Regions from separate parts of the Undibacterium sp. Ji22W genome, predicted to be linked through region 4. Evidence: predicted binding sites of a transcription regulator. Region 4 holds the regulator's gene; each other region holds the start of a gene.
The links. The regulator LexA, encoded in region 4, represses DNA repair genes until DNA is damaged. The targets are predictions, from matches to a motif close to ACTGTATNNNNATACAGT.

Region 1 (3,064 bases), on a different contig from region 4:
TCTCGTTCGTACCCGATTTATTTTTCTCATGTCTCTCTCCAGTGGTTAATCCATATTGATGTACGTTGTGATACTTGATTTTATGAACAGCTTTAACGACAGCTAGGACAACAAGAATCCCATAAAGTGCAATAACTTATCTCAATTTTGTTTTGTTCAACACTACCAGCGAAATTCGTACAACAAAAGTTTTCAAAATAAAATTACTTTCCCTCAGAAAACTTTAGCGCAATTCCCTCTAACGGCTGCTATTTCACTTGACCTTGAAAGACGGCTTTGCGTACACTTCGCTGTTGTCCATCTCACAGTCGATTGTATCGATTCTCTTCCTGATCATGAAACGATTTATTTACTGTCTTGCTTGTTCCGGCCTATTACTATCGGGTCTGACGACGACCTCACTCAAAGCGCAGACAGTCGACTCATTAAAACTCAGTAAAAAACTCAGCAGCGCACGTTTTGAATCCCCGGTAGAAGCCACTACCAATGAGACCGATATTGTTGATCGCGAAGAGCCTTTAATTTTTACAGAATCCGATTTATGGAACCGGATTCGCCATGGTTATGCGATTCCTAATTTGGAGAATCAACTAGTCAACTACCAAACCAGTTGGTACAGCTCACGGATGGACTATCTGTTGCGCATAGTTCAACGCGGTTCGCGTTACTTATACCATGTGGTGGATGCCTTAGATAAACGCGGTATGCCGACAGATCTGGCCTTGCTGCCCTTCATCGAATCGGCCTTCAATCCACAAGCGATTTCAAGTGCAAAAGCTTCCGGCATGTGGCAATTTATGCCTGCGACCGGGCGCGACTTTAATCTCAAACAAAGTATTTTCAAAGACGATCGCCGCGGAGTCTTAGACTCTACTGAAGCAGCGCTCGACTATTTGCAGCGTCTCTACAATATCTTCGGTGACTGGCAACTTGCGCTGGCAGCCTATAACTGGGGCGAAGGCTCGGTACAACGTGCGATCAAGAAACAACAAGCAATGGGCTTACCGATTGATTTCGATAGTTTGTCCGCCTTGATGCCGCACGAAACCAGAAATTATGTGCCGAAACTACAAGCCGTCAAAAATATTATCGGCCATCCAGAACATTTCAATATCGTATTACCGAGACTTGATAATGAGCCCTACTTCACCACGGTCAAAAGTCAGAAAGACATTGATGTTCAATTAGCGGCAAAGTTAGCGGAATTACCTTTGAATGAATTCAAAGCCTTAAATCCGCAATTTAACCGCCCAGTCATCACTGGCGGCAACAACATCAATATCTTATTACCGATAGAAAAAGCATCGATCTTCGAGAATAATTTCCTGAGCTGGAAAGGTCCGTATTCATCCTGGACTACCTTGAGCGTGAATAAGTCTGAGCGTGTTGAAACGCTAGCGAATCGCTTTGGCTATAAAGCGGATCAGTTACGCGAAGTGAATGCAATTCCAGCCAAAATGATTGTAAAAGCTGGATCAACCATACTGGTGCCGAAATCGGCTAAATCCTCAGAGGAAAATATTCCCCTACAGATCGCCGAATTGGCGCAATTGACCATAGAGAAACCGAGTGCTGGCACCCGTAAGATACAGATTAAAGTCGGTAGAAAAGACAATTTGGCTAGCCTGGCAAAACGCTATAAGCTCAGTGTCGCGGATATTAAATCTTGGAACAATTTACGCAAAGATCAAGTTGCAGTTGGTCAGAAATTAGTCTTGCACATTCCTAAAGTACATGCTGATTCCAATCACAAAACCGCTAGCCGAAACAGCAAAGCCAAGCCACAGCTTGCAAAAGCGCATCACAAAGCCAGCAACAAACAAGCATCCAACCGTACAAAAAAAACATTGGCTAGTGCTGGAAAAAAATCAAAGCGACATAGTTAGCATTCTCAAATTTGGCCTTATCGCCAACCAGCAATTCAGCGGGCTTTAACAAGCTAACAATCTCTACGTTATCGTTCTAAAGCCTGCTGATATCTCGTCCTGCCTCTACTTCGACTTCTAATTTAGCCAGTACCACAATCAAGTCTTTAGTTTTATGAAACTAAGTATTTCTATTTTTCATAGACTAAAAAACATCAATTTATTACTCTGCACCGGTTTCAACAAATCTTTGAAATTTCCTAAAACAAGGCATATACTGTACATCCATACAGTATATGCCTTGTTATGTTTTCCACTACATCACCCCATCCGAACACAAATTTAGAGAATCTGCATCCGTCTTTATGGCGCGCATCGCAGTTGGGGCGTGGCTTTGGCGAATATCTCGATTGCGGTCATCCGTCTCTGGCAAACGAACTACCGGGAGCGGGTTGGCCTTTAGCAAATTTAACGGAATTACTGGTACAACAAGCTGGCAGTGCTGAATTGCAATTACTTAGCCCTGCGCTGGCACAACTGCGAGAAGGTCAGATTATTTTATTGAATACGCCTTATCAGCCGCAGATTCTGGCGCTTTCTGCTTTGCGGCTGGATTTATCGCGCGTGTTATGGCTACCGTGTAATAAACCGCAAGATGCTTTATGGGCGGCTGAACAAATCGTCAAAAATCAGGCTTGCAGTGCTTTATTGTTGTGGCAGCCAGCGCGTCAGAATTTTAAAAGCGATGCTTTACGTCGCCTGCATTTAGCTGCACAAACGGGGCGTAGTTTGTTTTGCTTGATACGCCCGTGGGAAAGTCAGCTTAGCCCTTCGCCAGCGCCGCTACGGCTAAAACTGGCGCTCGACAACACTGGTCTGCAAATCGAGGTTTTTAAACGACGAGGGGCACAGCAGGCAAAACCCATCGTTTTGCCATTGAAAGATTTAGTGCCGCAATTTTCATTACCCGCCAGTCATTATCAGCTTTATAGCCAGCTTTATAGCCAGCTTCATACCCAACATCATGCCAATCTCGATTCCTCCTTTGTGGATAGCCATTTACCTGCCGCAGCTCGCGCTGGAGGTATTTCATCCGCATTGGTGGAGTGATAGCTTACATAATTGCTTCAATAATGGTTTAAGCGATGGTTTAAGTGAAGGCCAAAGTGATTACCTGCATCAGCAGGCAAATCATCATC
Region 2 (3,064 bases), on a different contig from region 4:
AAGAAAAGATTAGGGCGTGAACTGACAGATGAACAAAGGGCTGCATTGGAAAAATTTGGCTACGACAAACTGATGGACAGGCTCAAACAATTACTCGAAGAACAAAAAGAGCGGCACCAAGGTGGCAATCGCTGGATAGGCACAGGTGGCACCTCCCCTTTCGGCAATGGTGGTGATAATCCTGAAGGCGTACGCATCGGTGGTAAAAGCGAAAGACGTTCGGCAGTCAAGGTCTGGGAAGCACGTGCATTCAAAGACTATGATACCGAACGTGAACTCGGTACGCGTAATATCAAGGTTGCTCTGCGCCGCCTGCGTAAATTCGCCCGCTTAGGTGCAGAGGAAGAATTGGCGTTAGATGCAACGATCAAAGCCACCGCGAACAACGCGGGCTACCTCGATATCAAAATGCAGCCCGAGCGCAAGAACAATATCAAGGTACTGATGCTGTTGGATGTCGGCGGCACCATGGACGATCACATCGCGCAGATAGAGGAATTGTTTTCGGCGGCAAAAACTGAATTCAAAAACATGGAATTCTATTATTTCCATAATTGCGTCTACGATTATCTGTGGAAAAATAATCACCGACGTCATTCAGAAAAATTCGCCACGTGGGATGTGCTGCGCAAATACACGCCTGATACCAAATTAATTTTTGTCGGCGATGCCACCATGAGCCCTTATGAAATTCTGCAGGCTGGTGGCTCAGTCGAATACAACAATGAAGAAGCTGGTGCGACTTGGATACAACGCTTCACAGCACACTTCCCCAAGTATTTGTGGCTCAATCCCGAACCCGAAGGAATTTGGCAATATCGACAGTCGATCGATATCATGCGCAAATTGCTGAGTAATCGTATGTTTCCGATTACTTTGTCTGGACTGGAACAAGGAATGCGCTTATTGAGCAAGTAGATAAGTAAATAAAGTAAGTAAGTTTTTTCTTAATTCAGATCATTTATTTTGCTTGTGCGAGTTAACCCGGAATTCGCAAACTACAGTTGCCCGCGATTGTTGAGCTTCGCTCCGCTCAGCACCAACCTACGTAGAGAACATTCGCATTGAACCAGTTTTTTTCACATCTATATCACACAGAATCAAATTAACTGTACATAAAACCAGTGTTTCACATTACAATAATTCGTCAAATCCTCGGTTTTCCGTGTACGATAAAAAAAGAAGCCCATCGCTCAAACTCGGGCGAAAGCAAATAAACAAGTCAATAGATTAATTTTTCACCCATTTCATCGCATGGCAACTAAAAAAACCACAACCCCATCCGACTACAGCGAATCATCCATCCGCGTCCTCAAAGGACTGGAACCGGTCAAACAAAGACCAGGGATGTACACCCGCACCGAAAACCCTCTGCATATTATTCAAGAAGTCATCGACAATGCCTCAGATGAAGCATTGGGTGGCCATTGTAAGAATATCCAAGTTACGCTCAATGCCGACGGCAGCATCAGCGTCGAGGATGATGGCCGTGGCATTCCTGTCGGTTTGCATCCAGAAGAAGGCGTGCCTACGGTAGAAATCGTGTTCACTCGCTTGCATGCTGGCGGCAAATTTGACAAAGGTTCAGGTGGTGCTTACGCCTTCTCCGGCGGTTTGCACGGCGTCGGCGTGTCTGTCACCAATGCGCTATCGAAACGTCTCGAGATCACCGTTTGGCGTGAAGGTGGATTGCATAATCTCGTGTTTGCCAATGGCGATGTGATCGAACCATTGAGCACTCAGCCTTTAGGTCGTGGCGAAAAGAAAAATGGTACCCGCGTTTCAGTCTGGCCTGATGGAAAATATTTTGATTCGCCAGCGATTTCTATCCCAGAAATGCAGCGTTTACTGCGCTCGAAGGCGGTGTTACTGCCAGGCGTTAAAGTCACCTTCAACAATGCAAAAACCGGTGAAAGCCAAACTTGGCAATACGATCAAGGCTTGCGTGGTTACTTGACTGAAGCTCTGACACAAGCCTCACATGGCGACTTAGTGATCCCTATGTTTGAAGGCGAACAATTTGCCAATGCCGATGCCGACGGTTTTGCTGAAGGTGAAGGCGCGTCGTGGGTTGTAGCATGGACCGAAGATGGTGGCGTCGTACGCGAATCGTATGTAAATTTGATTCCAACACCGGCAGGTGGCACCCACGAATCCGGTTTGCGCGAAGGATTATTTGGCGCGGTGAAAAGCTTCGCGGAGATGCATTCGCTGCTACCCAAAGGCGTAAAACTTTTACCGGAAGACGTGTTTGCCCGAGCCTCTTTTGTACTCTCGGCCAAGGTGCTAGACCCACAATTTCAAGGACAAATTAAAGAGCGTTTAAATTCACGCGATGCGGTACGTCTGGTATCAAGTTTTTCCAAACCACCTTTAGAACTCTGGCTAAATTCGCACGTAGAACTGGGTAAAAAACTCGCCGAACTAGTGATCAAGCAAGCGCAATCGCGTCTGCGTTCCTTGCAAAAAGTCGAGAAGAAAAAATCGTCTGGTGTCGCAGTCTTACCTGGCAAACTCACCGATTGCGAATCGAACGACATCACCCGCAATGAATTATTTTTAGTCGAAGGTGACTCTGCGGGCGGCTCTGCAAAAATGGGACGTGACAAAGAGTTTCAAGCTATTCTGCCACTACGCGGTAAAGTCTTGAATTCTTGGGAATCTGAACGAGATCGCCTGTTCGCGAACAATGAAATTCACGATATCGCCGTCGCAATTGGCGTTGATCCGCACAGTGTCAACGACACCATCGATTTAACAAATCTGCGTTACGGCAAAATCTGTATTCTTTCTGATGCGGACGTCGATGGTTCACATATTCAAGTCTTGTTGTTGACACTGTTCTTTAAACACTTTCCACAGTTAATTGCACGCGGACATATCTGCATCGCCCGCCCGCCTCTATTCCGTGTCGATGCACCGGCACGTGGCAAGAAACCCGCGCAAAAAATTTATGCATTAGATCAGGGCGAACTAACTGCGATTGAAGATAAATTGCGCAAGGACGGTGTTAAAGATGGTGCTTGGGCGATTTCCCGCTTTAAGGGCTTGGGTGAGATGAATG
Region 3 (3,064 bases), on a different contig from region 4:
CAAATTGCAACCTACACCGCAACAAATGGCCGACATGATGTTCGCATGGCGCGTCGCTAAATATGTTAAATCAAACGCGATTGTCTTCTGCGGCAATGGCATGACTTTGGGCGTAGGCGCTGGTCAAATGAGCCGTATCGATTCCGCTCGTATCGCGTCGATTAAAGCGCAAAATGCTGGTTTAACTTTGCAAGGTTCCGCAGTCGCGTCCGACGCTTTCTTCCCATTCCGCGATGGTCTCGATGTTGTGGTGGATGCTGGCGCAACTTGCGTGATTCATCCAGGTGGCTCTATGCGTGATCAAGAAGTGATTGATGCCGCGGATGAGCGTGGTGTGGTGATGTTGTACACTGGTGTGCGTCACTTCCGTCATTAATTTGTACTCAGAACGTCGTTAATCAAATGGCGTTCGTCTACATTCTCGCTAGTGATCTGATTTAACTCGTAGGTTGGCGCTGAGCGACGTGAAGCCCAACAATTGATGAACATGATTAGTTGTAGGGCGGGTGAAACCCGCGCCGCCAAAGTTGTGAGCACCTGAGCAGCGCGGGTTTCACCCGCCCTACGAAAACTCATTGAGATAATCAAATCTACGCGCATGTTTATGCGCTTAGATTTTTCTGAGAAAACGTCTAAATGAAAATCCTAGGCATAGACCCCGGCTTACGCACCACAGGTTTTGGTGTCATACATAAGCAGGGCAGTAAGCTCACTTACATCGCCTCAGGGACTATCAAAACAGTCGAAGGCACTTTGCCGGAACGCCTAAAAACTATCCTCTCCGGCGTTACCCAAATCATCCAAACCTACCAACCCGATTGTGCTGCGATTGAGAAAGTGTTCGTTAACGTCAATCCGCAATCAACACTACTACTCGGTCAAGCACGTGGTGCTGCGATCTGTGCTTTGGTGAGTGCTAACTTAGATGTCGCTGAGTACACTGCTTTGCAGGTTAAGCAGGGTGTAGTTGGTCACGGTAAGGCGAAGAAAGAACAAGTGCAGGATATGGTGCAGCGTTTGTTGAGTTTGTCTGGCACACCGAGTTCTGACGCAGCTGATGCGCTGGGTGTGGCGATTTGTCATGCGCATAGTGGGGATACTTTGAAGACGCTTGGGGCTATTGCGCCTGAGTTGGCTAAGAAGGGTTTGCGGGTTAAGGGCGGTAGGTTGATTGGCTGACTTAGCCCAGCAGGGATGTAAAAGTGAGATATTTAAAATTGATGGCCGATTATCAGTGTTTCCCACTTTGGGAGAATTCGTCAGATCTTGTAGGAAATGTTGATCCAACATCTCTCCCAATTTCTGAAAATTTGATCTCAAAGTTAAATGAATGGGCCGAAATATTTGATGCTGTACTAAATCTCGATGATCCAGTCCAATCAGGTTTCTTGTCAGAGAAATTGAAGATTGAGTTTCATGATAAAGGGCATGATCTATGTCTTTTACTTAAATCGGAACTTGGTAGTAATTATTCGGTCATTTATGTTTAGGCAATGTTGTGAAAAATGAGGTTAGAAAAAATTTAAAATTTAATTCTAAAATCGACTTGTAATAATTAGATCTAACCCTACTATTTTGTACTCACTTTAAATTAGATTTCTGTCCTCTGTGGCGACCTAAATTTTGTAAGTGATTTTTAGCTTGCAGGTCGGGCCACACCCGACCTGTGAACGTTCAGTTGAGCTAAGCAGTGGCAGGTGTTGAATTCAACAATTCAACAAAAACATCGCCACCACAAGACTTCAAGAATAGTTTACTATCACTGCTTATTTATACAGTACGAAAGCCCAGCATGATAGGTCGTATCGCCGGAACCCTAGTCGAAAAGAACCCACCGCAGATCATGGTTGATTGCCAAGGCGTGGGCTACGAAATCGACGTCCCTATGAGTACTTTCTATAATTTGCCGGCGCTCGGTGAGAAGGTGGCCTTGTTGACCCATTTAGCGATCCGTGAAGATGCGCATGTTTTGTTTGGCTTTGGTACAGCAGAAGAACGCACGACCTTTAAACAATTAATCAAAATCAGCGGCGTCGGTGCGCGTACTGCTTTGTCAATTTTGTCTGGCATGTCAGTGGCTGATTTGGCACAAGCGATTACTTTGCAGGAAGCAGGGCGTTTAACGCGCGTGCCTGGCATAGGCAAGAAAACGGCAGAGCGTTTGTTGCTTGAGCTCAAAGGAAAACTAGGCGCAGATCTCGGCGCCGCTGGCGTTGCAACAGCGGCTGGCGATCATAGTTCGGATATTTTGAATGCTTTATTGGCGCTCGGTTATTCCGACAAAGAAGCATTAGCCGCTTTGAAATTGGTGCCAGCTGGTTCTGGTGTATCCGACGGTATCAAAGCTGCTCTTAAAGCTTTGTCGAAGAGTTAAAACACGAATAGATAAACATGAGCATACAAACCGACAATCTTTCCACACAATTCGTGGATACCCGCATTATCGCGGCGACGCCATCTTCACCTAACGAAGAAGCGATAGAACGTGCTTTGCGTCCTAAGCAGTTGGATGAATATGTAGGGCAAGAGAAAATTCGTGATCAGTTGGAAATCTTCATCGGCGCGGCGCGTCAGCGTAAAGAAGCGCTCGATCACACGCTGTTGTTCGGTCCACCAGGTTTGGGTAAAACGACCTTGGCGCACATTATTGCGCGTGAGATGGGTGTGAATTTGCGTCAGACCTCCGGGCCAGTGCTGGAGCGTGCTGGTGATCTGGCGGCTTTGCTTACCAATTTGGAAGCGAATGATGTTTTATTTATCGATGAAATTCATCGCTTATCGCCAGTGGTAGAAGAGATTTTATATCCCGCTTTAGAAGACTATCAAATCGATATCATGATAGGCGAAGGCCCCGCAGCGCGTTCAGTCAAGCTCGATTTGCAGCCGTTCACCCTAGTCGGTGCGACTACCCGTGCTGGGATGCTCACCAATCCTTTGCGTGATCGTTTCGGCATCGTGGCGCGTTTGGAATTTTATACTTCGGAAGAACTGAGTCGCATCGTCACGCGCTCTGCCTCGCTGCTGCAAGTGCCGATTGACGATGAGGGTGCTTTTGAGATTGCTA
Region 4 (3,064 bases):
GAAGAAAAAATCCAAAGTGAATAATGATTTGAGTAATGCAGAAAAAGTGTTGAGCGATGATCACTACGGCTTGGACAAGGTCAAAGAACGCATTTTGGAATATCTTGCCGTTCAGCAACGTGTTGATAAATTGAAAGCACCAATCTTGTGTTTGGTTGGTCCTCCAGGCGTGGGCAAGACATCGCTCGGACAATCCATTGCGCGTGCTACTAATCGCAAATTTGTTCGTATGGCATTGGGTGGTGTACGTGATGAGGCTGAAATTCGTGGTCACCGTCGTACTTACATTGGATCCATGCCAGGTAAGATTTTGCAGAGCTTGTCAAAAGCGGGTGTGCGAAATCCTTTATTTTTGTTGGATGAAGTAGATAAGATGGGCGCGGATTTCCGTGGGGATCCCTCATCAGCCTTATTGGAGGTTTTAGATCCCGAGCAGAATCACACTTTTTCTGATCATTACATCGAGGTAGATTTTGATTTATCTGATGTCATGTTTGTAGCAACTTCGAACTCGTATAACATTCCTGCGCCTCTGTTGGATAGGATGGAAGTGATTCGATTGTCTGGTTATACCGAAGACGAAAAAGCTAGTATTGCACTACGTTATTTATTGCCTAAACAAGTGAAAAATAACGGTCTCAAAGATGAGGAAATTTCGGTTTCTGAATCTGCAATCCGCGACATCATTCGTTATTACACACGTGAGGCCGGTGTGCGTTCGCTTGAGCGTGAAATCTCTAAGATTTGCCGTAAAGTGGTGAAGATGTTATTGCTTAAGAAGAGTGAGAAAAAAGCTACGATTACTTCGAAAAATCTGGATAAATTCTTAGGTGTGCGTCGCTATGATTTTGGTGTCGCAACAAAAGAAAATCAGGTCGGTCAAGTCGTCGGTTTGGCATGGACCGAAGTTGGTGGGGATTTGTTGACGATTGAAGCTGTTTCAATGCCCGGTAAAGGTGCGACGATTCGTACCGGTACACTCGGCGATGTCATGAAGGAGTCGATTGAGGCTGCCCGTACCGTTGTTCGTAGCAGAGCCGCACGTTTGGGCATCAAAGCAGATGTGTTTGAAAAAACCGACGTACATATTCATGTGCCTGAGGGTGCAACGCCGAAAGACGGCCCGTCGGCCGGTATTGCAATGACTACGGCAATGGTATCTATCTTTACCGGCATTCCAGTGCGTGCGGATGTGGCGATGACAGGTGAAATTACCTTACGCGGCGAAGTGTTGCCGATCGGTGGCTTGAAGGAAAAATTGTTAGCAGCACATCGCGGGGGAATCAAGACGGTTTTGATTCCAGAAGAAAATGCGAAGGATTTGACGGAAATTCCCGATAACGTCAAAAATAAACTGGAGATTATTCCAGTTCGTTGGATTGATAAAGTGTTGGAAATTGCCTTGGAGCGACAGCCTGTGCCATTGACTGAAGAGGAAATGGCGTTGCCTGCAGTAGCGAAGGCAGATCCAAGTGCCGACACTTCAACTATCAAACATTGATTTGTATTGTTAATCCGAATAAAAAAATGCCCGATAAATTCATCGGGCATTTTTTTGTGAGAATGATATTCTAAATCTCAAAGTTTTTAGTCGGAGCGCTGTACATTGGTGTCGCCCCGCAATCTTGTAACTGCGGTTTACCAGCTGCGCATCAATCCAACTGCCAGACCTTCCAAGGCAAAATCGTTCTCATTTTCATTGATGATGATAGGAGAAAAATCTGGATTTTCTGGCAGCAGTTCAATGCCAGTCGATGTTTTCATGTACCGTTTGACAGTCACCTCGTCGCTTATTCTGGCTACCACAATTTGGCCATTGCGGGCACTGTCAGTTTTTTTGACTGCCAGCAAATCGCCATCCATGATGCCAAAATCACGCATTGATAATCCACGCACGCGGAGCAAAAAATCTGGTTTGGCAGAAAATAATGATGGGTCAACCTGATAGGTTGCCTCCACATGTTCTGTTGCTAAAATAGGTGAGCCTGCTGCCACGCGACCAACAAGTGGCAAGCTTAACTGCATAAAAGTTGGATGTCGTAGCGCCATTTGCGCACTTGGCATTGAGTTTGTTAGTTCTGAATCCAGTAGGCGAATCCCGCGTGAGGTGCCCGCTGCGATCTCAATGACGCCTTTACGCGCCAAGGCTTGCAGGTGTTCTTCTGCGGCATTGGTTGAGCGAAAGCCTAATTCATTGGCAATTTCAGCTCGAGTCGGCGGAAAGCCTGTATTTTGGATCGCATCTTTGATGAGATTGAGAATTTGTTCCTGGCGAGCAGTGAGCTTTAACATGATGATCCTGAATATGTCTGGGTAAATCTTATCGGTGTTTGCGAATGAACTGTATATATAAGCAGACTGTATTTTTATACAGTAAATGACTGAATGCAAGTCATTTTGTATTTTTTTTGTACTTTGTTTTAAATTAGCAGCTAATACTCAATTTTCGAGTGATTAAATCACTTAGTTAGCAATTTTAAATCCGATGATCGTGCTAGAAGCTTGATTGTCAGTCAGAAGTGCGTTATCATCGTGGGCTGTCCTCTTCCTGCACTCGTCTTGACGCCGAGGCAGGCTTTATTATTGTCCACAAGGAGAATTTATGCGTCATTATGAAATCGTATTTATCGTACATCCCGATCAAAGCGAGCAAGTTCCTGCAATGATCGAACGCTACAAAGCTAGCGTAACTACACGTGGCGGCCAAGTGCACCGCGTTGAAGATTGGGGCCGTCGTCAGTTGGCTTACATGATTCAAAAATTAGCTAAAGCTCATTATGTTTGCATGAATATTGAGTGCGACGCTGAAACTTTGCTTGAGTTGGAAACAGCATTCAAATTTAATGATGCCGTATTGCGCCACCTCACAGTTAAATTGAAAAAAGCGGAAACAGCGCCTTCTCCAATGATGAAGTCTGTGCAGAAAGAAGATTCTGCTAAGGCACAACGTGTTGAAGCGCCTGCAGCTTAATAGTTTTAACTAAGAGCGTGTAAGAAGCTGTAAAAAAACAAAGTAAAAACAAACTTGTGAATCAACTTAAAGTCGTAGCCACAGTTGTCGAAA

Region 1: a site for LexA is predicted at 2,142-2,159, ahead of imuA (translesion DNA synthesis-associated protein ImuA). Genes of this name have one in related genera too.
Region 2: a site for LexA is predicted at 1,109-1,126, ahead of ACO0KW_RS02035 (DNA topoisomerase IV subunit B). Genes of this name have one in related genera too.
Region 3: a site for LexA is predicted at 1,762-1,779, ahead of ruvA (Holliday junction branch migration protein RuvA). Genes of this name have one in related genera too.

Annotation. Positions count from the first base shown of each region.
Region 1 covers NZ_JBMPOU010000001.1:371,770-374,833, reverse strand. The annotation lists gene ACO0KW_RS01495 (amidohydrolase) at 1-30, opposite strand, end outside; gene ACO0KW_RS01490 (transglycosylase SLT domain-containing protein) at 336-1,886, shown strand; gene imuA (translesion DNA synthesis-associated protein ImuA) at 2,172-2,975, shown strand; gene ACO0KW_RS01480 (Y-family DNA polymerase) at 2,890-3,064, shown strand, end outside.
Region 2 covers NZ_JBMPOU010000001.1:503,976-507,039, reverse strand. The annotation lists gene ACO0KW_RS02040 (vWA domain-containing protein) at 1-918, shown strand, start outside; gene ACO0KW_RS02035 (DNA topoisomerase IV subunit B) at 1,255-3,064, shown strand, end outside.
Region 3 covers NZ_JBMPOU010000002.1:273,508-276,571, reverse strand. The annotation lists gene purH (bifunctional phosphoribosylaminoimidazolecarboxamide formyltransferase/IMP cyclohydrolase) at 1-376, shown strand, start outside; gene ACO0KW_RS08040 (hypothetical protein) at 373-576, opposite strand; gene ruvC (crossover junction endodeoxyribonuclease RuvC) at 637-1,179, shown strand; gene ruvA (Holliday junction branch migration protein RuvA) at 1,793-2,374, shown strand; gene ruvB (Holliday junction branch migration DNA helicase RuvB) at 2,392-3,064, shown strand, end outside.
Region 4 covers NZ_JBMPOU010000004.1:32,247-35,310, reverse strand. The annotation lists gene lon (endopeptidase La) at 1-1,501, shown strand, start outside; gene lexA (transcriptional repressor LexA) at 1,639-2,292, opposite strand; gene rpsF (30S ribosomal protein S6) at 2,603-2,971, shown strand; gene priB (primosomal replication protein N) at 3,028-3,064, shown strand, end outside.